DNA from 2 places in the Pseudoalteromonas sp. SR44-5 genome. Region 2 is predicted to be linked to the other one. Evidence: riboswitches for the same ligand, from Rfam matches in the RefSeq annotation. Region 2 holds a riboswitch; the other holds the start of a gene.

Region 1 (15,069 bases), on a different contig from region 2:
CCGCCGCGAATAAACATATCTTGGCCAGTTTGCGTTTGTGCGTTAATAAATATCACAGTTCGCTGCCAATCACTCTGAGGATCAGGGGTTGAATTAGTGGTTAGCTTGGCATTTTTATGAATAGCCATTGCATCCCACGCGGCTACATTTAAGTTTATAGTGCCATTTGCATTAACAGTAATAACTTCACCAGTACAACTTGTTGCATCATTAGTCAGCGCTCCTTTTAGCACGTTACAGTATTGCCCTGGAGCCATATCTGTTTGCACGGTAGTATTGAGTGTTGAGCCTTCTTTATTAATGGCAACATGACCTGAACTTCCTCTACCAAAGGCTATTTGATTGTTAGTATTATCCCACCAATTGGTTGTTGCCCAGTTATCAGCTGTATTATTTCTAAAATCTACGCCACCTGCAATGTATGCCCAACGATGCTCACATTGCCAATTACTCGCAAAGCATTCTAAATTACCGTTGTTATGCACAGGTACGCTTGGACCACCAGCATCTGTGTCACCATGATAGTCGTAACTAGACATTACTTTTGGATAACCATACGGGTAAGCCAACATAAATACGTTTGCTAAGTCGTACAAGCGGCCATCTTCAAAGGTAATTACATTACCGGCACCACCATGACCGCGTTGATTATCATGATTATCTACAAATACTACAGCTGATGCACTTGGCATAAACCCCCACCCTTCACCAAAATTACTTAACCATGCGAGCGAGCCATTTCTAAAGGTATTGCCAAGTTCAGTGCTGTATTTAAATTCCGTAACTAAACCTGACGCTAAATACTCAGAGGCACCAACAGCCTCGCCACCTTGATCAATTACTTCTTGAAAGACCACTGGCGAGCCATTCACTTTCGCCATTAAACTTTGAATATCACTGGCTGCAACATGTTTAGAGGCATCAAACCGAAACCCCTTAACACCAATGGCTTGTAATTCATTAATGTAAGCCGCTAATGTGTTTTGGACATACGTTGCAGCGGTATCTAAATCTGCGAGTCCAACTAACTCACAGTTTTGTACTCGGTAACGATCGTTGCCGTAGTCAGAGCCATTAATGGTGCAACTGGTGTGAAAGTCTTGTGGGCTATAAATTGGGTATTGTTTATTACCATAGGTATTACCAGCGGTACCTGTACCACTGCCTGCAGCCATATGATTGATTAAAGTATCTACATAAATATCAACGCCAGCGGCATTACAGCGATTAACCATATCAATAAACTGCTCGCGGTTACCGCCTCGGCTTTGCAATAGGTAACTGACAGGTTGATAACGCGTCCACCATTGGCTGCCTTGTATATGTTCATTAGGCGGCGATACCTGTACCGCAGCATAGCCTTTAGGTCCTAGGTATTGTTCACATTCGAGGGCTACATCTTGCCAGTTCCATTCAAATAGATGGACGAATGTTGTTGGTGTTGCATTTGCAATCGACGTAGCACTTAGGGCAATGCTTAGCCCAATAGTGGTTACTATTCTTTTAATTTTCATTGTGTGTTCCGTTGTGTTGTCAAGTAATAGGCATTCTTCATTTACAAAGAATTAACAGTAGAGGGATTCTCACAAAATGAAAATTGAATACGTATGCAATCAAAAATTCAAAAACACCATCGATTATGGATGCTTAGCACAAATGCAGTGGCACGAGTGTATCGCTAACTTATTCTTTGTGTGTGTTGGAGTGTTTATTAACGGGCAGTACAGAGCGGTAAAAACTAGTATACGGTTTTTATCTTTATTACGAATTAAATGGTACTAATCTTGAAGTTTGTGGTTAGCTTTTGCAGACTGCTCTACAAAGTGATTATTTATGTTGCGCGTTTTTGCGATTTTGGCATTCATTAAGAACTTGCAGCTTTTGCGCAGGGCTTGCACTGTGCCACGCGAGAATTTCATCAAGGGTTCTAAAGCAACCGATACAGGTATCGTTTTTATCTAAACAACAATGCCGAATACATGGGCTACTTGGTTCTTCATTGCTCACTTTAATGTTATTCATTAATTTTACCTTCGACTTTACTTATTAGACACTAGCCTTAGTTTTAGCTCGTGTCTAATAAGTGCAGTCGATAATCGGCTAGCGATAACTAAACTATGACCACTGCCTTTTACTTGTTTTGATGCTTCGCCATAAATGCTGTCTATCAGTAGAAAACTTAATACTGGTAAATATGCGCCAATCAACAACTGTATTACCAGCTGTAAATTTGTGTAAATTAGCACTATCAACAGGTAAATATTACCTGTTGATAGAACCATTTATTGTTCTGAGTGCTGGCGCTTTTCAGTGATCATCGCATCGAGTTTTTCACCGCCTTTAATACCAAAATCAAGGGTGCGAATTGGGAATGGAATACTAATATCAGCGTCACTTAGCGCTTGTTTGACTGCCACAATTGCTTTATGGCGTACGGTCATAAAGTCTGCCTCGCCGGGGTATTTTATCCAAAACCACACCAGTAAGTTGACACTACTGTCGCCAAACCCTTCAGCATAAACAGCGGTTTCGTCTTGTTTAATTACAAAATCAAATTCATTGATTTTTTTAACTATCACCTCAGCTGCCAGCTCTGGGTCATCACCATATGAAATGCCCACTGGCACTTCAATGCGGCGTACACCTAAGGTACTGTAATTACGTAATACATTACGAAAAAGTATTTTGTTAGGCACTAAAATCAGTTGCCCATAAAAGTTTTCGATAAGCGTGTTACGCAAATTTATTGAGCGCACATTGCCAAACACATCATCGGTTTTTATAACATCGCCTGTTTTAAAGGGTTTGCGAATACCCATAGCAATACCAGCTATTAGGTTCTCGGTCATATCTTGAAAGGCAAAACCAATTGCTAAACCAACAATCCCAGCACCAGCCAGTAATGACGTTACAGTGCCTTTTAGCCCTATAAAATCGAGGGCAACAAATAACCCAACACACAGTACTATCATCTTGAATATCGATGCCATTAAGTCTGCAATTTGTTGGGAGTCTAACGAGCGGCGTAAAACATTGCGCATCATCGAACCTAAAAAACGCGCGAGAATTGAGAAAACAATGGCGATGATCACCGCCACTATAAAATTAGGTATATGACTTATTACGACATCAAACCAGCCACCGAGTTTTTCTTCAATAAGTTTTTCGGCATCGCTGATAGAAGGTATTTTTAGCATTGCTTAACCTTGATTATTTTATAAATAGTGTCAGGTTATTGCAAAATAAGCGCCAAAACTAAAAAGCCATGCATTGCAGGGCTTTTAAACAGATTAATAACTAGTTTTGTTCATCTCTTAGAAATACTGGCTCCAGCTCTTTTTGGGTCGCTTCGCTACTGTAGTAGTAACCATCAACAGTAAACTTTTTTAAATCGCTTAACTGGGTAACTTTATTCTCAATAATGTAGCGAGCCATCAAGCCACGAGCTTTTTTAGCATAAAAGCTGATAATTTTATATTGGCCGTTTTTACAGTCTTTAAAGTGTGGAGTAATGATTTGCGCGTTTAAGGCTTTTTTATCAACCGCTTTAAAATACTCGTTTGATGCTAAATTTACTAGATATTGGCTATCTTGCTCAGCGAGTACGCTATTTAGTTTATCAGCAATAATACTGCCCCAAAATTCATAGAGGTTTTTACCACGGCTGTTATCAAGCTTAGTGCCCATTTCTAAGCGATACGCTTGCATTAAATCAAGTGGTTTTAATAACCCGTAAAGGCCTGACAAAATACGTAGGTGACTTTGCGCGTAATCAAGTTGCCCGGCAGTTAAGCTGTTTGCATCTAAACCACCATATACATCGCCATTAAAAGCCATCACGGCTTGTTTAGCGTTGTCGGTAGTAAACGGTTGCGACCACTCACTAAAGCGCGCAGCATTAAGGCCTGCAAGCTTATCGCTAATTTTCATTAAACTGCCAATTTGTGCCGGCGTTAATTCGCGGCACACCGTCATCAACTCTTCGCTGTGCTCAAGTAACTCAGGTTGCGTGAATTTATCAGTGCTTGCTTGGCTCTCGAAATCTAAATTTTTTGCAGGTGAAATAACAGTGATCATAGTTAGCTATTGACTTGGAAATTATTTAATGTCAATTTCAACATTAAATGAAACGAAAAGCACGTTTTGTTTATATCAATTAGTTAGAATTGATTGGTATGATACCTACCTTATTCGCACAGCAAATTATGCTATGCACCTTCGTTCTTCACTGATACGGACATAAGACCTATTAAGCGCTGTCACAGTGCTGCAGTATAAGGTAGTTACAGTAGATTTTCTTTTAACTTGCTTGGAATGAGGAAAGCAAATGACTTCAGCTCTACAAAGGCTCAAACAACATTCATCTATCGTGGCCGACACTGGTGATATTGAAGCGATTAAAAAACACCAACCGGAAGATGCAACAACTAACCCTTCATTGCTATTAAAAGCCAGTGAAATTGAAGCCTATAAGCCGTATTTAGATAAAGCGTGGAGTTATGCTAAAGAAACCGAGCAAGACGCTGCTAAACAATTAGAACTAGCCTGTGACTACTTTGCTGTATTACTAGGTAAAGAGATCAGTGACATTGTGCCGGGTTATATTTCAACAGAAGTTGATGCGCGTTTATCATTTGATACTCAAGCAACAATTGCTAAAGCACACACATTACTAAGCCTTTATGAAAAAGAAGGTGTGAGCAAAGATAAAATCTTAATCAAAGTTGCCTCAACGTGGGAAGGTATTAAAGCCGCAGAGCAACTTGAAAAAGAAGGTACTAAGTGTAACTTAACGCTGCTATTTAGTGATGCTCAAGCCCGTGCTTGTGCAGATGCTAACGTATTTTTGATTTCACCATTTGTTGGCCGTATTTTAGATTGGCACGTTGCTAACGGCTTAGAAAAACCAACCGATCCATTACAAGATCCAGGCGTGCAATCAGTACGCAGTATTTTTGAATTTTATAAGCGCCATGATTATAAAACGGTTGTTATGGGCGCAAGTTTCCGTAACACCGGTGAAATCATCGCACTAACTGGTTGCGATAAACTAACCATCAGTCCTAACCTTTTAGAAGAGCTAGGCAACCTTGAAGGTGCACAGGAGTATTTACTTGAAAGTGATATTGCTAAAGAGCCTAAACCTGCACCACTAACTGAAGCTCAGTTCCGTTGGTTACATAATCAAGATGCCATGGCGACAGAAAAACTAGCTGAAGGTATTCGTTCTTTTGCTGATGCACAAGAGCAACTAGAAGCACGTTTTAAAGCAATGTAATCGCTTTTATCGTTTAAATTAAACGTCGCATTTGCGGCGTTTTTTTATGCCTGAAAATAATATCTATTCATTAATTTATCACTTACCTGTAACATAAATGTCACTTTTTTATTCTATTTTAGTGTGGCCTGTGGTATAGGTATTTTCGAGGTTCAAAAAATTCAATAGGAGAAGTTCATGGATAGCCTAGACGATATTTTAGAGATATTAGAAGGTCCTGATACAACAAGAAAGACCTCTCAAAAAAATAAAAAGAGAAAATGGCGCGAAATCGAAGCTTTAAAAGACAAGCAACGTTTACGTAAAGAACTACAGGAACTAGACTTTTTTACAGACAATATTGCGATTGATGAATTAGATTTTTAATTTCGCAATAGCTACTAACCAACTAAAAGGCCCTTACCGATAAAGTAAGGGCCTTTGTTTTTATCAGTTAACGTATATTCTGCGCAGAATAATAACCCCCGCCTACATCCGTAGCTGCGATTTTACATCGCGACAAGCTTAACATTCTGCGCGGGATAAACTCGCACCTACAATTCCTAAACTTGCCAATCGATCGCTGTTTGCCCTTGCTGTGTTAATAACTGATTGGTAGCGGAAAAATGCTGGCAACCAAAGAAGCCACGATGCGCAGACAACGGCGATGGGTGCGGGCCATTTAAAATATGGTGACGCGTACTATCAATGCCTTTACCTTTCTTTTGTGCGTGAGCACCCCATAAAATAAATACCACACCTTCACAGTGTTGATTAATATGGGCAATAACCTTATCGGTAAACTGCTCCCAACCTAAGTGTTTATGGGAATGGGCTTGGCCTTGCTCAACAGTCAGTACGGTATTAAGTAAAAACACCCCTTGCTCTGCCCAGCGTTGTAAATAACCGTGCGTAGGCACGCGAAAACCATCGATATCTGTAGCCAGCTCTTTATAGATATTTTTTAATGAGGGAGGAAGTTTACCAACCTCTGGTAATACCGAAAAACACAAACCATGTGCTTGTCCTTCGCCGTGGTAAGGATCTTGTCCTAAAATAACCACTTTTATATTACTTAACGGTGTTGCATCAAATGCACTAAATACATACTGCTCTGGCGGATATACAGCAATACCTTCGCTGCGCTTTTGAGCAACTGTATCCAACGTCTGCTGCATATAAGTTTTTGCACATTCGGTTTTTAAAAAGTCTTGCCAATCACTCATTGTGGCTCCTTAATTGCAACGCGTGAATCATCTATTTTAGTACACATATCAGCAAGACCATCCAACATACGCGTGGTAAAACGGTGTAGTAAATCAGCATTGACGCTAATAAACAGATGGTGCTTTACCGCGGGTACTTCGGGCCATTGTGTCCAATCAATCACAGTTTGCTGCGCTTGTGACTTTTCATTAGGCAATATAATGATCTCTGGTTTTGCCACGATCACATTTTCAATACTTATCAGAGGGTAATCAGTTCGGCTGCTAGCAAATACATTACGACCTTGGCAAATTTCGATTAACTGATTGATCCAGGTATTTTTACCCACCGTCATCATCGGTTCTGCCCATAGCTGGTAAAATACCGCGACCTTACTTTTACCTTGCTGCTTGGCTTTGATTACAGCAATTTTCTGCTCAAATTCAAGTGCGGCTTGCTTGGCTGATTGCTCACGTCCAGTAAGCTCACCTAAACGGCGCAGTTCATTGGGCACTTTATCTACTTCACTGGCGTCACTGTAAATTATATCAATACCAAAACTTTTAATACGTGCTAAATCCTCAGCTTTGCTACCCGTTTTCCATGCTAAAACTAAATCAGGTTTGAGGGCCAGTAGCTTTTCTATTTGAATACCTTGGTGACCACCGATACGTGGGATATCATTGGCCGCAGCAGGAAAATCAGCATATTCCACGGTTCCCACGATTTGCTCACCAGCGCCGATGGTATACAGGTTTTCAACAATATGCGGGGCCAAGGCGATAATTCTTAATTGCTGCTTGTTAGGATCAGCCACGAGCTTAAAGCAGCACAGAGCCAGCGATAAAACGAGTACAAGCCTAAGCGTAGCCATTAATAATCAAATCCTATTTGCGCTTTAACACCAGCATCAAATGCATGCTTAACATTGCGCACTTCACTAACAGTATCAGCTAAGTCAGTTAACTTGCGGTGCGCACCACGGCCAGTAATAATTAAAGATTGCATTGGCGGACGATTAGCGATCACTTCGAGTGCTTCGTCTAAATCAATGTAGCCGTAGGTGATCATATAAGTAATTTCATCAAGTAATACTAAATTAATTGATTCGTCAGCCAACATACGTTTTGCTTCTTGCCAAGTCGCTTGCGCCGCTGCGGTATCTGATTCTTTATTTTGCGTCTCCCAGGTAAAACCTGTGTTCATAATGGCAAATTCAACCCCTGCGCCTTGCAATACATTACGCTCACCACACGGCCAAGTACCTTTAATAAACTGGCACACAGCAGCTTTCATGCCATGGCCTACACAACGTGTTACCGTGCCAAACCCTGAGGTTGATTTACCTTTACCATTACCAGTGATCACCTGAAAAACGCCTTTCTCAGTTTGTGCTGCGGCTATACGCTCATCAACTTTATCTTTTACTTTTTGTTGGCGTTGTTGGTGCTTGTCGTTATGTGTGTCGCTCATGATTAACTCCTTCCCAGTTTTGGTAAATTTGCGTTATTTTGTCTAAATCTAAATGTTCTTTACACATCGTGGCTAAGCGCGTTAATTGCTGCTCGCGATGTGTGTCTATATCTATTAATTGGGTAATACCACTATTTGGCAATACCCAATCCAGTATTAGTTGCGTAGCTGCACTGCTATCAAATAAGCCATGTAAGTAAGTACCTGCTATACAATCATCATCTGATATAAAACCATCTTGCACAACATGCTGTGGATGCTGAGTAAATTGTAAAAAAGGCTTTTTAAATGCTGGGCCAGCGCTGCAACCGGCGTGTATTTCATAGCCTGCCACTTTTGCTTGTTGACCGCCAAGATGGATCACACCAGCAGCTTGAGTTAGTACTTTATGCTGCCCTAAATGAGTGGTAAAATCAGCGAGCCCTAAAGCTTTACAGTGTGTTTTACTTGATTCCACACCCTCAGGGTCATATATATCTGTGCCGAGCATTTGCAAACCTCCGCAAATACCTAATAACTTACCGCCATAACGCAAGTGACGCTGAATCTGCTCGCCCCAGCCTTCATTGTTTAAAAAGGCTAAATCATTAATAACATTTTTACTGCCAGGAATGATGATCAGATCAACGTGTGGAATTGCTTGAGTATGGCGAATGTAATTAATGTCAATTTGCGGGTTTAAACGCAGCGCATCAAAATCAGTGTGGTTACTAATATGAGGAAGTAGCAATACTGCGATTTTTATTTTTGCTTGGCTTACTTGATTATCTATCGCTACCGCGTCTTCAGCATCTAGGGCGAGATCATGTAAATACGGCAACACCCCTAACACTGGTTTACCGGTGTACTCTTCAAGCCAATCAAGGCCACCTTGCAATAAGCCTATATCGCCACGAAAACGGTTGATCACAAAGCCTTTTACTCGGGCTTGTTCTGACTCGCTTAATAGCGCAAGAGTACCGACCAAATGCGCAAACACACCGCCTTTATCTATATCTGCAATAATGATCACGGGGCAATCAACCGCTTCGGCGTAACCCATATTAGCAATATCACCCGCACGTAGATTAATTTCAGCCGGACTGCCCGCACCTTCAACTACCAGTAGCTCAAACTCTTCGCTTAAACGCTGTTGCGAAGCCAGTACCGCATCCATCGCGACTTTTTTATAATCATGATAAGCACCTGCTTCCATATTACTAATGGCTTTACCGTGAATTATCACTTGAGCGCCAGTATCACTATTGGGCTTGAGTAAAATGGGGTTAAAATCAACCCGTGGCGCCACTTTAGCTGCAATCGCCTGAAGTGCTTGCGCACGACCTATTTCGCCGCCATCTTCTGTTACAGCGCTGTTTAAGGCCATATTTTGCGGTTTGAATGGAGCAACTTTGATCCCGCGTTCAACAAATACCCGGCACAATGCTGCAACTAAAGTACTTTTCCCTGCATCAGAAGTAGTACCTTGTACCATTAATGTTTTCATCATGACTGCCCTTTCAGTGTTAAGGCAAGACCTGCCATTATAAATTCAACTCGCGCAGCTTTTGCGGCAATGGCTTGATGTAACCAGCCTGATTCATCTACAAACCGGCGGCTTAGCTCGCCCAGAGGCACAATACCGTGGCCAACTTCGTTACTGACAAAAATCACTTGCCCCGGTAAATTTTCAAGGGTATTTAGTAGTGCTGATTTCTGTTCATCCCAACAATCACTTGTGGCGTGACATAAACAGTTACTTAACCATAAGGTTAAGCAATCAACTAAAATACAGTTATCTTTGCTGCTGTGTGTTTGTAACGCCTCAGCCAATGCAATTGGCTCCTCAACTAACGGCCAATCTACAGGGCGCTGTTGATGATGATGGACTATACGATCTTGCATTTCAGTATCGTGGGCTTGCGCCGTTGCGAGGTAAATAACGCTTTTATTGCTTTGCTGTGCAAGCTGTTCAGCAAAGCGGCTTTTTCCACTGCGTGCGCCGCCTAAAATAAATGTGTGGTTAGCGTTCATAATATACTCACGAAAGTTAAGTAAATGGCAATTTCACTTAGCTGCTGCGCCGCACCTAAACAATCGCCAGTGTAACCACCTAACTGCTGTTTAAACCAGCGGATCAAAATGACTCTTATGATCAGTAATACTGCTACAAGAATGAATACGGTTTGCCATAACAATACACCAACAGCAATCAAGCTAACCAGTAAAGTAGCGGCGGTTACAAGTAACGTAACTAAACTAGTGACCGATAGGTGCATAGCAAGCGGCTTTACTTTTGAAGTCGCATCTTCACTTACATACTCCATCCCCATAATTAAACTGGTTGCCACTACTCGGCTTACACATTGCCCGATAACAATTGCACTCAATACAGTAATCAATGACTCACTAAGAAAGAGTAGGCTTTGAAATTTAACCAGCAGCATAATAAATAATGCCGCTGCACCATAAGTACCAAGACGACTATCTTTCATAATGGCAAGCTTTTGCGACACCTGCCAACCACCGCCAAAACCATCCCATACATCGGCCCAGCCATCTTCATGAAATGCGCCTGTTAATAACAACCCGGCCGCCATCATTAGTAATACACTTATTGATGCTGGTAACAGTAATTGAAAAACGCCGTAGCTGAGTGCTAATAATCCACCAAGCAGTAAACCCACTAAAGCAAAATAGCGACTTGCTTGATTTAAATGAGCACCGCTTACATTAAAGCGCAACTGCACCGGTAGCCGGGTTAAAAAGCTAATTGCTAATAACAGTAACTGCCATTGCGTTACTTTATTTGCCTCTGGGTTAGGCATTAACTGACAACCTGCTTAACACCAGCATCAGCAAAACTAGCCATCTGATTATAAAAACCAAGTGCGGCTTGCAATAATGGTAAACTTAACGCAGCGCCAGTGCCTTCACCCAAGCGTAAATCAAGTTGCAGCAGTGGCTTAACATCGAGTGCGTTTAACATCAGTCGATGGCCTTGCTCATTTGAGCAATGTGCAAAAATTAAATAATCTTTCACTGCTGGGTTAATATTAATTGCGGCCATTGCCGCAGCACTACAAATAAAGCCATCAACTACTACAGCCATGCCTTGCTCAGCCGCAGCCAACATAGCTCCCGTAATATGCACAGTTTCAAAGCCACCTAACGCTGCAAGTAGTGAAATAGGATCTGCTAAATGTAACTGATGCAATACCAGCGCTTGCTCTACAACTGTTATTTTACGCGTAACAATATCATCACTAACACCCGTGCCTTTGCCAACACACTGCTGTGCAGGTAAATTCAGCATAGCTGCCATAATCGCTGCTGCACTGGTGGTATTACCTATGCCCATTTCGCCAAAGGCAATTGTATTACAACCACTATGACTGAGCTGCTGCACCAGCTGTTTAGCATTATTAAAGCCTTGCTGTACCTGCGCGGTATTCATTGCCATGTCTGTATTAAGTGGCTTTGTTATACTTCCTAGACGGCAATTATGGACACTTGGCGCTGTGACTGGATGCAAAATACCACAATCAATCACTTCTAATTGCCAACCTAACTGTTGGCAAAAGACATTAATAGCGGCACCACCGCTGACAAAATTAGCTACCATTTGTGAAGTGACATCACTGGGCGCTATCGATACCCCTTGTGCAGCAACACCATGATCTCCTGCAAATACCAGCAAAGTAGGCTTCTTGATTGTAGGTGCAAAGGTTTTAAAAGCATCTTCGCTTGCCACTTTTTGACTAAACAAAGTAACCAGTTGTATTGCACATTGTTCTAACTGTCCAAGTGCACCAAGCGGTTTAGTTTTTTGGTTAATCTTATCAATGATGAGGTGACCAAATTGATTAGTTACTGTAGGTATATTAAACATCTGACTAACTCTCTCGCTTGCGAAAATAAAGTAACGATAAAAAGAAAATACTGCCTATTGCAGAAGTAATAACACCGATTGGCAATTCTTGATTTGCAAGTAAAACACGCGATAGCACATCAACCCACACCATAAATATACCGCCAACTAAAGCCGTCATGATCAAACCAGTAATAGTGCCTTGCGACACAAAAAACCGTACTATATGCGGGATCATCAAACCAACAAAACCAATACCACCACACATCGCCACTAACACTGCAGTGATCAATGAGCTCAATACCAACATTAATAACCGAAACCGCTGTACCGGTATTCCTAAAGTTGCAGCACTTTCATCACCTAGTAACATTGCATTTAGTTGCCGACGAAAACCCATCATCAGCCCGGTGCAACTAATAATAACTAAAGCGGGTAACCATAACGTTGACCATTGTGCGCGAGCAAAGCTGCCTAGCGTCCAAAATAAAATAGCCGTGATCGCCTGTGGATCACTAAAATACAAAAGTAAGCTGGTAAAGGCACTGAATAAAAAGGATAAAGCGACCCCAGCCAAGAGCATGCTTTCAACTTGTCCGCGACCTGCTCGTCCGGCAATAAAAACCAGTAATAACATAGTCAATAAACTACCAACAAATGCCGCGGCCGACATTGTTATTCCCGCGCTGACTCCTGTTAGTGTCATAAAACATACCACACCAAATGAGGCTCCCGATGAAATACCAAATAAGTAAGGGTCGGCTAACGGGTTACGGGTTACGGTTTGTAAAATTAAACCAGCAATAGCTAAACCAGAGCCAGCTAAAAACGCCAACAATGTTCGTGGCATTCGCAGTTGCCATATGATCCGCGCTATAAAGGAGTCATCTCCCTGACCTATAATACTGTGGTATACATCAATGAATTTACTGGTCGCAGCACCAAAGCTAAGTGCTATAAAAATGCTCGACAAGGCAAAAAATAGCGCCACGCTGACTGCAAAATAATTATTTTTTTGCATCAACGCCACCACCTTGATAGCCGTAAAAATAGGTAATACGCGGAATGACCTTATTTAATTGTTTACTCTGTGGATGCGCCGAGACTTCGGCACAGACACCAAATACTTCGCTGAGCATTTCTTCCGTGATGACATATTCTGGGCTACCCGTTGCAACTAACTCACCTTGCTTTATCACCAGTAGTTCATCACACATACTTGCTGCAAGATTAAGATCATGGAACGACGCTAATACCGTTACATTTAGCGATTTAGCCAACTCCATTAATTGAATTTGATATTTAATATCTAAGTGGCTGGTAGGCTCGTCCATAATTAATAATTGAGGGCTTTGTACAATTGAACGTGCTATCAATGCGCGTTGCTTCTCGCCACCGGAAAGGGAATCAAACGATTGCTGTAAATGATGGCTCAAGCCAACTTGCTCAATCGCCTGAAAAATAATTTGTTGATCATTTTTAGTTGTCGAACTAAATAAGCTTTTATGCGGCGTAAGGCCAAGACTCACTACATCATAAAGCGATAGGTTAAATTGCGAAGGTGTTTCTTGCAGCACCACAGCAACCTGCTTGGCATATTCATCCGCACTTAGCTGCCAAATATTTTTCCCTGCAAATATAACCTCACCGCACACTGGTTTAGTGTAACGGTATAAACAACGCAATAAACTTGATTTACCTGCGCCATTAGGCCCTAACAAACCAATAAATTGGCCTGGTTTTATTGCAAAATTAATATCGTGCAAAATGGCGGTATTTGCCACCGACCACGATAAATTAGCTACTTCAAGTAAAGGGGGATCAATTACTGCTGGTATTTGCAATGTGTTATCTCTCTAGCAATAGCTAAACCCAATACACTACAAACCATTATGATCATGGTGATAATAGAAGAGTTAGCCCGCTCAATAGGTAATAAATTAACGTATTTTGTATCTGACTTATCGCGCTTGCGACTTACAGTTGCGGGAACAGTTGAGGAGTTACACCCCATTCCAAAATACATAAGGCTCTATTATGGGCGGGTGAGTAAATATTTCAATTAATATCTTTCTAGACGGCTAAAAATAGTCTTTTAAAACACAATTCTGGGCCATGCTTTATCGCTATCATCTATGTAAATATCAATACAAATAAGCTTCCCATAACCGATTGAAAATATGTTTTGCTGATTCGACTCTTTTGGTAACTGACAAATAATACCTAATAGTTGCTTGATCACTCCGGCATGCGTTAAAACTAATTGTGCTTGAGTACGATTACTTGCAATATCAATTAGTAACGTTTGCCACCACGTTGCTATTCGCTGATAAAAATCCCTCATACTTTCGCCATGAGGGGGGGTTACTTGCCAAGGGCTTTGCCAGAAATCGCCAAGACTAGGAGAATCCGTCTGTTGCCACAAATCATCATATTTACAGCCATCCCAATCACCAAAATTAAACTCTCGGAGCTGATCAGTCAGAAAAAGTGGTATTTGCTGGGCATGGCTAAAAGATCTGGCAAATTCGCTACAACGTTTCAAAGTCGAACTTTGTACAAGCTCAATATTAGTTAGTTCATTGCATGCTTGATGTAATTGCGCACGGCCAAGTTCACTGAGTAAAAAATCTGTATGTCCGGCCAAGACTTCTTGCTCAATCAATTCGCCATGGCGTAATAAGTAAACGCGACTAGAAAATGGCGGCATAAAGCCCTCTTACATTAAAGAAAAGTACTTTTAACAATAGCATAATGATCATCCTAAACGGATTAAGCGCACATCAAAATGTAGAACGGCATTAGCTCCTATTTTCCCACCATTCCCCTTGCGCCCCCACGCCAGCTCTGCAGGAATTACAAATTCATAGCGAGAACCAACCGACATCAATAAAATACCTTCTCGTAATCCTTCGATTGCCTCATCTAAGGTAAATACTTCAGGCATTCCAGCTTTATAACTATCAGCTATTACGCTGCCATCAGCAAGCATAATACGCTGATTGATGACCACGGTATCTGTGTCAGTTACTCGCTCACCAGAGATCTCATCTATTACTTTATACATCAAACCAGAAGCACACAGTTGAGTATCAGCATGATTACTAAATTTAACTATGAAGCTTTCACTGTTTTTACGATTGAGTCCTGATGAACCTTTTGATTTAGTTGTTTTTTTACGTGCCATGAAGCCCCACTATTTGTATGATAAATATAATGATTTTATCGCATAGGTAGAGGCCTAAACGCAAGTTTTATAGTGAGTTTGCGAGTTTTTCAAAAC
Region 2 (15,069 bases):
AATACCTTGCGCAATTAAACGTTGGCATGAAAGTAATGACCCAAAATGATGCTTACCCTGAAAAAACCTTTACCGGTAAAGTAACACACGTTAGTGCACGAATTGATTCAATAACCCGCAGTGTTGAAGTCACAGCCAGCTTCGCGAATAAAAGTGGTTTATTACGCCCGGGCATGTTGCTCAATACAGCATTACAACTGAGATCAAATCAAGCGATGATGGTGCCAGAAAAAGCGGTGATCCCACAACAAGATAAACATTATGTTTTTCAAATTGAAGACGGAATAGCAACCAAAGTAGAGGTTCACGTTGCAGGTCGTCACAATGGCTGGGTTGCCATTGATGAAGGTATTAGTAATGGGCAGCAAATTGTTACTGAAGGAATTATTAAAATTCGCTCAGGCAGCAAAGTTACTGTGAAGGGGTAAACTGTGAAAATTACTGATACCAGTGTCAAACGCCCCGTTTTTGCAATTGTAATTAACCTACTGTTACTAACCTTTGGTTTAGTGGCTTTTTCGATGTTACCGCTGCGCGAATATCCTGATATTGAATCACCAATAGTCAGTGTAAGCACTGAATATACGGGTGCCTCAGCCGAGATCATAGAAACAAAAATAACCCAAGTACTGGAAAACCGTATTTCCGGTATCGAAGGTATTAAAAGCATTAATTCATCAAGTAGAAATGGTCGCTCAAATATTACCATTGAATTTAATATCAGCCGTGATATTGATGCCGCATCAAACGATGTCCGCGAACGTGTAGCGCGCGCACTAGATAGCCTCCCTGAGCAAGTACGCCCGCCAGAAGTATCTAAATCTAACAGTGATGAAAGCCCTATTGCTTGGTTTTTACTCAATAGCGACACGATGGATTCATTGCAACTGTCTAATTATGCACAGCGCTTTATTGTCGACCGTTTAGCTGTGGTAGATGGTGTTTCCAATGTGCGTGTTGGTGGTGAACGTAAATATGCCATGAAAATTTGGCTCAATCGCCAAGCAATGGCTGCTCGTGGCATAACCAGTAGTGACATAGAAAACACCCTACGAACTGAAAATGTTGAGCTACCAGCTGGTGAAATTGAATCTATCGACCGTGATTTTACCGTACGAACAGCGCGTAGTTATAAAGAGCAGCGAGACTTTAAAAACTTGGTAATTAAACGTGGTGACGATGGTTACTTAGTTCGTCTTGGTGAAGTTGCTGATGTAAACTTAGAAGCCGCTGACGATGAAAGCTTATTCCGTGGTAATGGCCGCAACATGGTTGGCCTTGGTATTGTTAAACAAGCTAAGGCCAATACACTTACCGTGGTCGATAATGCTCGTGCTGAACTTGAAAAAATCAAACGTAATCTGCCAGAAGGCACAACTATTCAAGACAGCTATGACTCGTCAATATTTATTAAAGAATCGATTAACGAGGTTTACAGTACCTTGGCTATTTCAATGGCTTTGGTGGTATTAATTATCTTCTTATTTTTAGGGAACATTCGCGCTACCTTGATCCCAGCGGTAACAGTCCCTGTTGCGTTGGTTGGTAGCTTTATGTTCTTACTGGCGATGGGTTATTCAATTAACTTATTGACACTACTGGCGCTGGTGCTAGCAATTGGCTTGGTTGTTGATGACGCGATTGTAATGCTAGAAAACATTCACCGGCGTATCGAACTGGGCGAACCGGCTCTACTAGCTGCCTATCGTGGCGCCCGTGAGGTTGGTTTTGCAATTATAGCCACCACCTTAGTGCTGATCTCGGTGTTTGTGCCTTTGGTATTTATGGATGGCCGTATCGGCGCATTATTTACCGAGTTTGCGATGGCCGTCAGCGCTGCGGTATTCTTCTCAAGCATTACCGCATTAACACTCTCGCCAGCGTTGTGTTCATTAGTACTCAAACCATCCTCAAAAGAGAGTAAATTCAGCCAATGGATGGACCGTATCTTTAGTAAGATTGAGCAAAGTTATAAAAACTCTTTACGCTCAAATATGACGCGTTCAGGTGGTTTAACAATCACCCTACTGCTGGCTGGTTTTGTTAGTTATTTACTGTTCCAACAAATTCCTTCAGAACTTACGCCAAAAGAAGACCGTGGTACTTTCTTTATCATGATGAGTGGCCCTGAAGGGGCAAGTTATGAAAATAACGCCGCCAACATGGCAAAAATTGAAGAACGTTTAATGCCTTATTCCGAAGCGGGCGAACTAAGCCGAGTGCTGGTGCGCGTACCTGGCTGGGGTGGCAGCGGTGGTGTAGCAATTGTTGGTATGGCTGACTGGGATGAACGTAAACGTTCAACTTGGGAAGTAATGGATGAGATCAGTGCAAAAATGACTGAAGTCACCGATGTGCGCGCTTTTGCTATTATGCGCCGTGGTATTGGTGGCGGTGGCTCATCACGGCCCATTGAGTTTGTCCTGCAAGGTAATGATTATGCACAATTAGCTGATTGGCGAGACCGGATCATTGAACGTGCAGAGAAAAACCCAGGACTGGTGCGTATTGACCATGACTACAAAGAAACCTTCCCGCAGTTTTTGATCAGTATCGATAAAAACAAAGCGGCGGATTTAGGGATTTCAGTTTCGGATGTTGGCCGCACCCTTGAAACCATGTTAGGGCAACGCCGTGTTACCACCTTTATTGACCGTGGTGAAGAATACGATGTGATCTTAAAAGGCACCAAAGCTGACTTTGCTGATCCTACTGATATATCAAATATTTACTTAAAATCACGCAGTGGTGAACTGGTTCCTCTAGATAGCTTAATTAGCTTAAAAGAAGAAGCCACTGCATCAAGGCTAAATCGTTACAACCGAATGCGTGCTATTACTTTGAGCGCTAACCTCGCCGATGGTTACACCCTTGAAGAAGCGCTTAACTTTTTAAATAAAGTGGCAATGGAAGAAAACGAAATTGATGGCGCCATTGATTATAAAGGTGAATCGCAATTATATTATGAAGGTGCCTCAGCGATGACGTATGTTTTCATTCTAGCGCTTACTGTTACCTTCTTAGTTTTAGCCGCTCAGTTTGAAAGCTTTATGCACCCCTTTGTGATCATGCTCACTGTGCCACTGGGTTTGATGGGCGCAATGTTTGGTTTATGGGTTGCAGGACTAACCATAAACATTTACAGCCAAATAGGCATTGTAATGCTGATTGGTCTTAGTGCTAAGAACGGTATATTGATTGTCGAATTTACCAATCAATTGCGCGATAAAGGCGTAGAGTTTAGTGAAGCTATTTTACAAGCAGCAACCCAAAGATTGCGACCAATTATTATGACCTCTTTGACTACGGTAATGAGTGCGGTGCCACTAGTGCTAGCCTCAGGCCCTGGTGCAGAGAGCCGTATGGTAATTGGTGTAGTGGTGTTTACTGGCGTTATTGTAGCAACCATACTTACGCTATTTGTTGTTCCTGCGGCGTACTATGCGCTGGCTCGCAATACTCAGTCTCCTGAGTTTTTACAACAAAAGCTCAACCAACAAGAAGCTGAAAGGCCGCTAAAAGAGCTTTAATCTCATCGTAGCGTTGCAAACCCATAGCAACGCTACTTTTCACTTCCACACACTTCCCTGCTGTAATTAAATGAAATAATAAACCACCTTGCTCGTTCTTCTGATACGCTAGATCATCCGTGTAATTTAATAGCTTTAAGGAACAACTAATGAGTATAACAAATGAAACAGCAACATTTGGTGGTGGCTGCTTTTGGTGTATTGATGCCGCGTTTAGGCGCGTGAAAGGCGTTTTACAAGTAAGCTCTGGCTATACTGGCGGCGAAACAACTGAGCCTACGTATAAACAAATTTGCACTGGCCTCACCGGCCACGCAGAGGTTGTACAGATTAAGTTTGACAGTAACCTGATAAGCTATGAAACCTTACTGGCGATGTTTTTTACCCTGCATGATGCCACTCAGCTAAACCGCCAAGGTAATGATATAGGTACCCAATATCGAAGTGTGATTTATTATCATGATAGCGAGCAGCAAGCGCAAACTAATCAATATATTGCAAAATTACAAAGCCAAATACGCGAAGATATCGTCACTGAAGTTAGCCCTGCAACCACTTACTACCCTGCAGAGCAGTATCACCAAGACTACTACAACGAAAACCCTGAGCAACGCTATTGCAGTTTATTGATAGCACCAAAGCTGAAAAAGTTTGAAAAAGACTATAAACAGTTTTTAGTAAACTAAGCAAAGTGCTAAATAAGCATTTTCATCTAAATATAAAAAAGCCCGACAAACAAAGGTGTCGGGCTTTTTTATTTAAGCTAGAACGAGATCAGAACTGGTAGCTGGCGCCAACAAAGAAGCGACGGTCAACTGTATTGTAGTAAAACACTTCGCCAGTTGCATAATCCATACTTGAGTCAACCGCGTTGTATTGCTTATCAAATAAGTTTTCAACACGAGCAGAAAATGAAAGCGCACTGTTAAATTGATAATTTGCAGTTAAGTTCCATAACGTATAAGAACTAAGCTCTGTTACTTTACCTTGACGATCACTACGGTACTGCATATCAAAACCGGCATCAAAATCGCCCCACTGCTTCGCAACAAACCAGTTCACAGTACGTGGTGAAACATAAGTTTGTGCTACACCCGTTTCGGTATTTTCAGCATTTAAATAAGTAAAATTAAACTGATTATCAAAACCAAGTACTTTATTGGCAAAGCTAAACTCAACACCCTCATGGCGTGCTTCATTTATATTTTCTGGCTGCCATTTACCAGCTGCATTAGGTGCCCATGCAATTAGGTTTTCAATATTATTTCTGAATATTGATATATCAAGCTTTGCCTGAGAAAAGTCTAAACTCAAACCTAACTCTTGGTTAGTTGATGTCTCTGGTGCTAAATTTGGATTACCTGGAGATAAAGGGTCAGGAAAATAAAGATCATTAAATGTTGGCGCTTTAAAGCCCGTGCTTTGACTCAATCTAAGTGTTGCACGCTTATTTAAGTGATAACCAACAGCTGCGGCGTAAGTTGTTTCATTACCAAACTGCTCATCATCATCTAAACGCAATGCTAAATTTGCAATGACTTTATTGTCATCAAAATAGCCCCCAAGAAATGCAGCTTTAGCTACTTTGCTATCCGCTAGATAAGCCTTACCATTGGTATATATTTCATCTTTATACCAATTAAGCCCGCCATTAACGGTTAAAAATTGGCTTGCATTATAACTGCCGTGGTAATCAAATTGTTTACGTTTTGTTTTATAACTATTAGTAACAATCGCACCTGTGTAATCATAGCCTTTGTTGTCAGAATCATCGGTTGCAATAGCAACATTAATTGAGTGCTTATGATCGGTAAAGGATTTATCCCAACCCAGCCCTAGCTGATAATTTTCAAATTCATTATTTTCTACGATACTATCAATAGGCGAGAAAGCATTGTCGTATTGTGCATTACCTTCACTGTATTGACCCAGCGCTTTAAGCTCACCTAACAGCTCATCTGCATAGCGAATATTAAATCCTAAATTTTTGTTCTCATAACCATCTTCATCCGGCGCTACGCCTTGCAATACGTCAAAGCCATCCGTTTTTTCAAACCCAGCATTAAACGACGCTTTAACAGCATCAACTACCGTTGTACCTGCAACTTGATAATTTTGATAAGCATCAGTACCAAATGTTGCATCTAGGCTGACGGATTCCTTTGTACGAGTAATAATATTGATCACACCAGCGAGCGCGTCAGACCCATAAACTGCAGCACGAGAGCCTTTAACAATTTCAATGCGCTCTATTGAATTAAGAGGAATATTACTAATTGATTTATAACCAAGGGTTGCAGAGCCCGTACGTACGCCATCAATCAAAATAAGTGTATGTCGCGAGCTTGAACCGCGAAGTGACACGCCAGAACTTTGTCCAAAGCCACCATTGGAATTTATTTGAAAACCAACTTGGGTTGCTAGTAAACTCGGTAAATCACGGACATTACTTGTTTCAATATCACTGCGCTCAATAACAGTTACACTGGCAAGTACATCAGTAATTGATTGCTCAAATTTATTAGCTGTTACCGTCAGGCGTTCTATTGATTGCTCTGCAGACACAGAAAAAGACAACGCAGCGGCAATTGCTACGCCTAGAGTAGATTTGTTTAACATGATATCCCCTGACCCGCGCCCACCGCACAAGTGATAGTAAATTGACTTCAAGGCCGGTCTCCGGACTTAACATAACTCGCTAATAAATTTAGCTAAAAGTATGTATCACCGTTGCGGGGGCAGTGTTGGACTTCGTTTATATCCTATAAACGCCACCAACTTCCCGATTATCTTGCCGTACTTAATCAACAACCTTGAAAAGTAACCACAAGCACCTTGAAAATAGGTCGCTATTGTGATTATTTTAAGCACAAAAGTCAATGGACGGCTATACATCTAAATACTCTAGGTTCTAGGAATAACCATAAGTTCTAAACTAAAAAAGCCAAACTACATTGCTGCAATTTGGCTTTTTCTAGCACCTAGAAACCTAGCTCCTAGCTTTCTAATCTCTAAAGTTTTTAAACTGAAATGGTTGCCCTAAATCAGCACTGCGTACTACTTGCATGGCTTCTTGTAGGTCATCACGTTTTTTGCCCGTTACACGTACTTCTTCGCCTTGGATCGCAGCTTGTACTTTCACTTTAGAGTCTTTAATGGCTTTAACTACTTTTTTAGCCATATCTTTTTCGATACCTTGCTTTAGCGCAACATTACGGAAAACATTTTTTCCCGCACGTGAAATATCTTGCAGCTCTAAACTTGATACGTCCATACCGCGCTTTGATATTTTGCTCGCTAAAATATCAAACAACTGCATAACCTGTGAATCAGCTTCTGCTTTTAGTTTAATGGTTTTATCATTAAGCTCTATTGACGCATCAACGCCTCTAAAATCAAAGCGAGTTTCAAGTTCACGGTTAGCGTTATCAACAGCATTTTTTGCTTCGTTCATTTCGACTTCCGAAACAATGTCAAATGAAGGCATAAGTCTCTCCTAGCAAGATATTTTTAATTCAAATTTATATTGTCGATAATTATACTATATAAATTTTATAAATCTTTACACTTTTCTATGCTTTGTTCAGCTGCGATACGAAATTTGTTTGATATACTACGGGTCTATTTTTAAACGATTTAGGATTTTTCGTGACTCGGCGTGTTTATCAAACCCTATTTTTAATCAGTATTCTGGTATTTACCTTTTTGTTTGCCCGCGATTTTAGGGGCGTTGGGGTATCGTCACTGCCTCACCTAGATAAGTTAGTACATTTTACTATTTTCTTTGTTCTGGCAGCCGTCATGGTCAGAGCATTCAAGCTACCTGTATTCGTTCACCTCGTGTTATTAGCATTTTATGGCATTGCTATTGAGCTAATGCAAAGCACAATCCCTTATCGTAGCGCCTCTGTTGCTGATGTTGTTGCTGACTTTTCTGGGGCTGCTAGTTTCTTTTTGTTGTTCGGTATTTATTCTCGTTTTAAAAAGAATCAAAATGGCTAATATATTCGTCGTTGGCGATGGTGCCATTGGGCTGCTCTATAGCCATTATTTGAGTCAACAGCACAGGGTCACCCTACTTACCAAGCATGCTATTGACGAACCTCGTTTTTATCAACAAGCAAACGCGCCAAAACAAACAATTAATTGCCAACTGACAAACCTGACTAAATTATCCGAGCACGGCCAAGTCGATGTTATTATTTTTACTGTTAAAGCATATCAAGTTGCCACCGCATATAGGCAACTAAAGCCTTTTTTAAGCGCTCAATGCCAATTAATTTTATCTCACAATGGCATGGGTAATGTAGATGAAATAAATAGCGAACTTACAAAACAACAAGGACTATATTTTTTAACAACACGTTTAGCGGGCTACAAAGATACACCTTTTAGTGTGTTGCATACTGGTATCGGGAGCAGCATTTTAGGTGATTGTAACCAGCAAGCAAAAACACAACTCGCTGAAGTTAAAAATCTACTAAACGCTATTCCTGAATTAACAACCACAAATAATATACAACAATTACGCTTTGAAAAATTACTCGTTAATATTGCCATTAATCCACTCAGTGCGCTGCACAATGTGAAAAATGGCGCACTGACTGCACCGCAGTTTAGTGGCATAATTTTAAATATCTTAAACGAAGCGTGTACCGTAGCAAATAAACTAGGTATTAATGTGCGACTTGCTGAAGCATTAGCGAACGCCTATCAAGTGATGAGTGATACCAAAAACAATTACTCATCAATGCATCAAGATGTCGCCCATAATCGCATCACAGAAATTGACGCGATGTGCGGTTATATTTGCCGAAAAGGTAATCAACTCGGTATTAATACCCCTCACAATCAATCTTTACTCGATGCTATCAGACATAAAAAAAGCGCGATTTAACTCGCGCTTGTTATTAATAACTATCAACCTTAAGGGCGATAAACTTTAACATTGGCAAAGCCATTTTCATGTAAAATAAGCGCCTGTAGCTGACTCATTACACCTTTAGTGCAATATAAGTAGTAGTCTTTGTCTTGCGGTAGGTCTGCAAATTTGGTCGCTAAGCGGAAAAATGGCAAATGCACAACTTCTATCCCATCAATTTCAAGCGGTGCTGCATCTTCTTCTTCCGGCGAGCGAATATCAACAACAACTGCATCAGCTGGTAAATCAGAAACTGACTCGGCCTCTTTTAGCTCTTGTTTAGCTTCAACGTCAATGTCACGAATATCCATAATACGTGCGTTTTCAATAACAGTATTGAGCACATCAAAATCAAACTTTTGCTCTTCAGCTTCTACTACGGCAATTTTAGCTTTAACTGTAGGCTTTTTAGAAATCACACCACAGTATTCCGGCATAGTTTCGGCCATTTCTGCGGTGCCGATTTTACGAGCGATGTTTATAATTTCTTGTTTGTCGTGTTGGATCAGCGGGCGTAATATAAGCGTTTCGGTAACACGGTCAATCACACTTAAATTGGCTAATGTTTGACTTGAAACTTGGCCTAGACTCTCACCGGTAACAAGCGCTTGAATCCCCATTTTTTCAGCTATTTGGCTGCCTGCACGCATCATCATACGTTTGAGGACTACACCCATTTGACTGTTTTCAACATTTTCTAAAATTTCGGCAACAACGGGGTCAAAGTCAACACTGATAAATTTAACTTTATGGGTTGAGCTAAACTGCTTCCAAATATAATAGCTGGCTTGTTTAACACCAATCTCGTGCGCCGCACCGCCTAAATTGAAGAACAAAAAGTGCGTACGAGCGCCTTTGCGGATCATTTGATAACTAGCAACGCCCGAGTCAAATCCACCTGACATTAACGACAAGACATCTTCTTGCGTTGGTAATGGGAAACCGGCCATACCATGATGGGTATGCGTTACGACGTAAGCTTTATCATCTTTAATTTCAAGACGAATAGTTACTTCAGGATTTTTCAGTCTTACGCTGGCGCCATCGACGTGCTGATTTAAACCACCACCCACATAACGCTCTACATCGGTAGAGGTGAAATCATGCTTACCTTGGCGCTTACAACGTACACAGAATGTTTTGCCCACGACGGTGTGGCCAACCATATCTAACGCTTTTTCGTAAATATCGTGCAGGTTTTCGTAGTTAGTTTCGGTCACTTCAATAAACTGCACAATACCTGGGATCCGTTGTAAGCCATCGATAAAATCAAGGCGCATTTGTGCGTCATCTGATTTAGTTACGACGGATATATTGTCCCAGTTATTTTGTACTTGTACTTTTTCGTCAAGCTTGCGTAACACAATTTTAATGTTGTTTTCTAACAACTTAGTAAAGCGTTTACGCACAGAGCGGCTTTTAATGGCTATTTCAGGATGGAGTTTGACGATAAATTTAAGCATAGTTTACTCGTTAGACAATATTTAGGATTCACGCACCCACGTGTTGGGCGCGCGATTATAACAAAAAATCTAACGTCTAGGAAATAAACAACCGCTGCGTTTAATTAAACAGGCTCTGCTTGTGCCGCTAATTTACTGTATTTTTCGCGTAACAAGTTAATTTTTGGGATACTTTGCTCGGTACCAAATGCTTTAAAAAGCGCTAACACTTTTAAAATACCATTATAAATATCTTGCTGCATTAACTCACCGCTTAACCGTCTGGCTTTAATGTAAGGAGTCCAAAAACTGACGGTGATTTTTAGCATATGAGCAAGTTCAACGGTATCTTCATCATCAATTGCGATCATCCCACCTTCACGCAGGCCAATCACAATTTCGCGCACTTGACTTAACAAAGCCTCTTGAAACTCAATATAATCTTTTTTCAGTACTTCGTCGCGAGATAAAATGTCACCCAAATTGTCATAGAAAAAATGAAAACGCCACATCAACTCAAACAAAGCATCAAGATACCCAGTTAAGTGTGTTAGTGCTTCATCCTGCTTTTCCATTGGCACAAATTGAGTGTGTAAATGCTTACTATATAATGCAAAAATATGGCGAATAATGTCTTCTTTATTTTTAAAGTGATAATAAAGATTACCGGGACTGATGCCCATATGTGAAGCGATATGGTTGGTTGTGACCGCACGCTCGCCATGTTGGTTAAATAGCATTATGCTGGTTGTAATTATTTTATCCTTGGTACTCATATCCTGCTACTCTGATTATTTTTATTAGAGTAAATGCCCATAATTCACTCAGTATTATTAGCCGCGCAGTATATACAAATATAATCCAATAAAATACCACCTTGAAAATTTCTAATCCATAATTCGTAGTTATTGTTTCTTATTGAAATAAACTCATTTACAAATGAAAATATGCAGTCGCAATTTGCAGGCTGATCTGGACAACAAAGACTGTTAATATAACCCTCAAAATAACACTAAGATGATATTTATGAAAGTCACCGCAATTTATCCTGGCACCTTTGATCCATTAACAAATGGACACACAGATCTGATCCAGCGGGCAGCTAAAATGTTTGATACTGTAATTGTTGCAGTTGCTCACAATCCTAGTAAAAAACCCTGCTTTAGCCTAGATGAGCGGGTAGCAATTGCCAATAGTTTACTCACTCATTTAGATAACGTCAGCGTGATCGGTTTTTCTGGATTATTAGCTGATTTAGCACGCGATCATAGTGCGAATGTACTGATCCGCGGTATTCGTGCGGTGTCTGACTTTGATTATGAGTTTCAGCTTGCCAATATGAATCGTCGTTTAAATCCTGATTTAGAGAGTGTTTTTTTAACCCCAGCTGAAAAGAACTCATTTATCTCTTCAACCCTAGTTAAAGAAGTCGCGCGTCATAAAGGCGATGTCAGTGAGTTTGTACACCCTATTGTAGTAAAAGCATTACAGGAAAAGTTACACGGATGAAGTTAAATATCTATTTAAGCACCCTTGTTGTGATTGCCACACCCGCGTTTGCATCACCTTGGATTGAAAGTGACGACCCTTTATTACGAGCCTCAATTGAGATGCTCTTTAACCAAGGCGTGATTAAACAACCGATCAATAGTTATCCCTTGATGTGGCAAGGCATTGCCAGAGATTTAAATACAATTGAAAGCAGCAATTTATCAGCACAAAGTCGATTTGCTTATCAACACGTAAAACATGCCTTAGAGAACGCTAAACAAGGCAGTAGCTCTGGTGTGAGGCTTAACTACAATAGTGAGCCGACTTTGCAACAAAGCTTTGGCAAACGCGATCAACAAAAAAGTGGCATTAATAGCTATGGCTCTATCACTGGCGACCGTGTTAGCGCCAAAGTAAGTGTTAATTACGCTGATCAGGCACTTGATGATGAACACATAAACTATCATGGCAGCTACTTAGCAGTATTAATGGGCAATTGGTCTGTTAGCGCCGAACAAGTAAGCCATTGGTGGGGACCAGGTAACGACAATGCATTACTACTGTCGAATAATGCCGCACCAATGAAAGGGCTAAGAATTAACCGTGCTAACACCCAATATGTCGGCCCAAGTTGGTCATCATTCATTGGTAACTGGCAGTTGACTGGTATTTACGCAAAACAAAAACCACATTTAAGTAATGGTGAGAAAGGCGACTACTGGGCTATGCGCTTTGCCAGCACACCACTACCAGGACTTGAGGTTGCATTTAGCTCAGCGGGCTCTGACTATTTAACCAATACAGAAGTAAATCCTAATACGCTGGAAGTAATAACAAATAAGCAACGCTTAACCAGTTTAGATGCCAAATACTCAACCACTATAGCAGAGCAACCGATTGCATTTTACACCGAGATAATGGGAAAAAATGACAGTGGCTTAGCGCCAAGTGATGTTTTTTATACAATTGGCGTTGAGAGCTTTTTTGGCGGCCAAGAGCAATTACTAAAAACCTATTTTGAATATTCAAATACACAACAAGATTGTACAGCCCAACTTAGTTGTAACGATGCTAATGAAGCATTTATTAATTATGCCCAAGCCTATAATCATAAAGATCGGTTAATTGGCTCTGCAACACCACAGCAAAGTAAATCTGCAGTATTAGGTGCGCATTATCATACTATGAACGGTTATGGCGGCTATGCGAAGTTACGTTGGTTTGAAACTGACATCACCAACTTAACCCAAGTCACCGAAACGTTTGAACGCTTACAATTAGAGCTTGGTTATCAGCAGGCTATTTTTAGTGGTTTATGGAAGATCAGCGGCTCAGTGTATAAAGACGAACTTGCTAACGAGTCTGATACAAACAGCGCATTAAAAACCAGCTGGGAATACCGCTTTTAAGTTTTCGAAACAAGGGCCTGATTTTTATTTAGGCCTTTGATTATCCTAGCCTTTATTAATAATTTGCTTAAGCCTAAAAAATCTTTATTTATAGCTAAGGCTGTTATCATCATCACATCGCATATATTAACGCCAAAAGAATAAACTGACCAAAGCCACCAAGGCTCAGAATTTGATCGCACATAGATATCGCAATAAATTGCGGTAATTAAAATGGCATTTAAGATAAGCCCACACACAATATAGCAATTAACTGGAGAGGGGCTAATCTTTTGATATCTGATCAATAACCCAATGCATGTAAGAGTGAGTAAATCGTATATAAACCAGTTCAAATAAGTTGAATACACTAAATATAAGTGCTCGCTCGTTATATAAGAAACGGCCATTATAAATGAAAGTATTACTATGCTTTTATTGGGGTTATTTATGTACAGTACCCAATTTAATAAAAAGACCATTAAGAATCCCCACTCGATAAATACACCGATGTACGGACCAACTACGTCATTTATAAACATAGGCTAAATGGAGTGTTTTATGTGATGTGTTTTAAATAATGCTTTAATTGCATTTTTAAGCCTAATTAAACCTAAAATGTCACGATCGACAATCAAGGCTACTATCATTGTAAAATCAATGATATTCACACCAAAAGAGTATATGTCCCAAAGAATCCAATAAGTTGAATTTTCATAAACCTGAACATCTAAATACACAGAAACAAACAATAGGATATTTATAGACAAACCGCAGACAAGATAAATAAATGACGGTGTAGAGTTCTTTATAACGAGATAGCATCCCGCCAAACATAGTAATGTCACAAAATCATATAATGCCCAATGCATATATGTGACTGCAGTAGAAGATAGCCATGTAAAGAAATGATCCCCTGCCATATAGGAGATCATCATAATAAATGAACTGATTAACAGCGTAGTTTTTCTTTTAACATCTATAGAGTATATAAAGATATTAAAAAAAAATGCCATTAAAAACCCCCAAGCACTCAATGCAGAAAGGGAGAAAAAACCAAATTGTTCAGTTAAAAACATTTCACTCCTATTGAGGCCTTTTATCTCGAGGAAGCATCACCCCACCACCGCGCTGGATTTCAGCTTCACCTTTAGCCGCTAGTAAGGCTTCATTAGATATAGACACTGTATCAGATTGTAGGGTTTTATTACTAGCGCTTTGTTCAAGTGCTGGCTTTGATTGTTGCATATTATTGTATGCTTGCATTTGTAATTGGCTGTTAGCTGTAACTTGCATAAGATTAATCCTTTCAATAAATGTTGAATAAATGACTTATTAAATAAGCCACTGTTTTTAACGCTCTGATAACTGCTTGGCGCTTTTAAAGATGAACTCACGCTGAGCCATCTTACATCTAGTAATAAGCAATTACTGATCCAACATTTTAAAAAACGATCTTTTTTGATCTTTTATTTGCTACAGCGCATCCCACACAACAGGTCATACCAGATATGATAAGGCATAAAAAAACGCACAGGGATAACCGTACGTTTTTTATATCCAGGGATTTTAAGCTACATTTTTACACGGGATCTCCGCGTTCCGACTTTGCTTCAAAATAAATTCCATCGCGACTTCGTCACAATTGTCTCTGCGTAAACACAGTTCACAATCTTTCATTACCTTTTCCGGTAAGCTGTCTTTGGTACAGAATGTGAAACCTTGTTTTTCAAAGAAATCAGGTACTCGCGTCAAAACAATGATGCGATTGAGTGCCAATTTTTTGGCTTTAACTAATAAATGTTCAACTAACTGACGACCTTGCCCAGTAATACCGGTTTCAGGATCTATCCCTAAAGAACGAATTTCAGCAAGACCAGTATCATAAATATACAGTGATGCGCAGCCCGCGACTTCTCCAGCAACTTCGGTAACCGCAAACTCATTGATTGAATGTACCATGTCGCTTTTAGCACGCGGTAAATTTTCACCTACCGTAGCCCAGTGCTGGATCAATTTAGCAATTGACTCTACATCGTCAAGATTAGCGTCACGAACTGTTATTTGCTGTTTTTTTTTGGCATCTTTAACTGCAACTGTAACTTGCTCTAAAGATGTACCACCAAGTGCTTGGCGCGCTTTTATACATGCGTCTATCTCTAGTACAGCATATACGTCCTGTGCAAAAATACTATGCACCGATTGGAATTGTTCTAAACTTAAATCTTCTAAGTTATTCCCTTGTGCGATAGCCATTTGTACCAACACACCAACAATATGATGACCTTCCCTAAAAG

The links. Region 2 has a riboswitch for cobalamin ahead of H5154_RS11610 (TonB-dependent receptor domain-containing protein). Riboswitches for the same ligand answer to the same signal wherever they lie in the genome.
Region 1: another riboswitch for cobalamin. It lies ahead of H5154_RS20840 (ABC transporter ATP-binding protein); the one in region 2 lies ahead of H5154_RS11610 (TonB-dependent receptor domain-containing protein).

What each region holds. Positions count from the first base shown of each region.
Region 1 is NZ_JACJDT010000060.1:256-15,324, reverse strand. It holds gene H5154_RS20910 (alpha-amylase family protein) at 1-1,514, opposite strand, end outside; gene H5154_RS20905 (DUF1289 domain-containing protein) at 1,828-2,022, opposite strand; gene H5154_RS20900 (mechanosensitive ion channel family protein) at 2,283-3,197, opposite strand; gene yaaA (peroxide stress protein YaaA) at 3,298-4,077, opposite strand; gene tal (transaldolase) at 4,328-5,278, shown strand; gene H5154_RS20885 (DUF3545 family protein) at 5,456-5,644, shown strand; gene ung (uracil-DNA glycosylase) at 5,821-6,483, opposite strand; gene H5154_RS20875 (cobalamin-binding protein) at 6,480-7,337, opposite strand; gene cobO (cob(I)yrinic acid a,c-diamide adenosyltransferase) at 7,337-7,936, opposite strand; gene H5154_RS20865 (cobyric acid synthase) at 7,920-9,422, opposite strand; gene cobU (bifunctional adenosylcobinamide kinase/adenosylcobinamide-phosphate guanylyltransferase) at 9,422-9,949, opposite strand; gene H5154_RS20855 (adenosylcobinamide-GDP ribazoletransferase) at 9,946-10,743, opposite strand; gene cobT (nicotinate-nucleotide--dimethylbenzimidazole phosphoribosyltransferase) at 10,743-11,807, opposite strand; gene H5154_RS20845 (iron ABC transporter permease) at 11,812-12,807, opposite strand; gene H5154_RS20840 (ABC transporter ATP-binding protein) at 12,794-13,630, opposite strand; cobalamin riboswitch at 13,716-13,841, opposite strand; gene H5154_RS20835 (histidine phosphatase family protein) at 13,882-14,496, opposite strand; gene H5154_RS20830 (FKBP-type peptidyl-prolyl cis-trans isomerase) at 14,545-14,973, opposite strand.
Region 2 is NZ_JACJDT010000018.1:13,881-28,949, forward strand. It holds gene H5154_RS11595 (efflux RND transporter periplasmic adaptor subunit) at 1-428, shown strand, start outside; gene H5154_RS11600 (efflux RND transporter permease subunit) at 432-3,530, shown strand; gene msrA (peptide-methionine (S)-S-oxide reductase MsrA) at 3,680-4,216, shown strand; gene H5154_RS11610 (TonB-dependent receptor domain-containing protein) at 4,305-6,149, opposite strand; cobalamin riboswitch at 6,183-6,361, opposite strand; gene H5154_RS11615 (YajQ family cyclic di-GMP-binding protein) at 6,535-7,017, opposite strand; gene H5154_RS11620 (VanZ family protein) at 7,179-7,532, shown strand; gene H5154_RS11625 (ketopantoate reductase family protein) at 7,525-8,427, shown strand; gene thiI (tRNA uracil 4-sulfurtransferase ThiI) at 8,457-9,914, opposite strand; gene H5154_RS11635 (TetR/AcrR family transcriptional regulator) at 10,019-10,669, opposite strand; gene coaD (pantetheine-phosphate adenylyltransferase) at 10,920-11,402, shown strand; gene H5154_RS11645 (capsule assembly Wzi family protein) at 11,399-12,793, shown strand; gene H5154_RS11650 (hypothetical protein) at 13,318-13,851, opposite strand; gene H5154_RS11655 (hypothetical protein) at 13,859-14,068, opposite strand; gene argH (argininosuccinate lyase) at 14,342-15,069, opposite strand, start outside.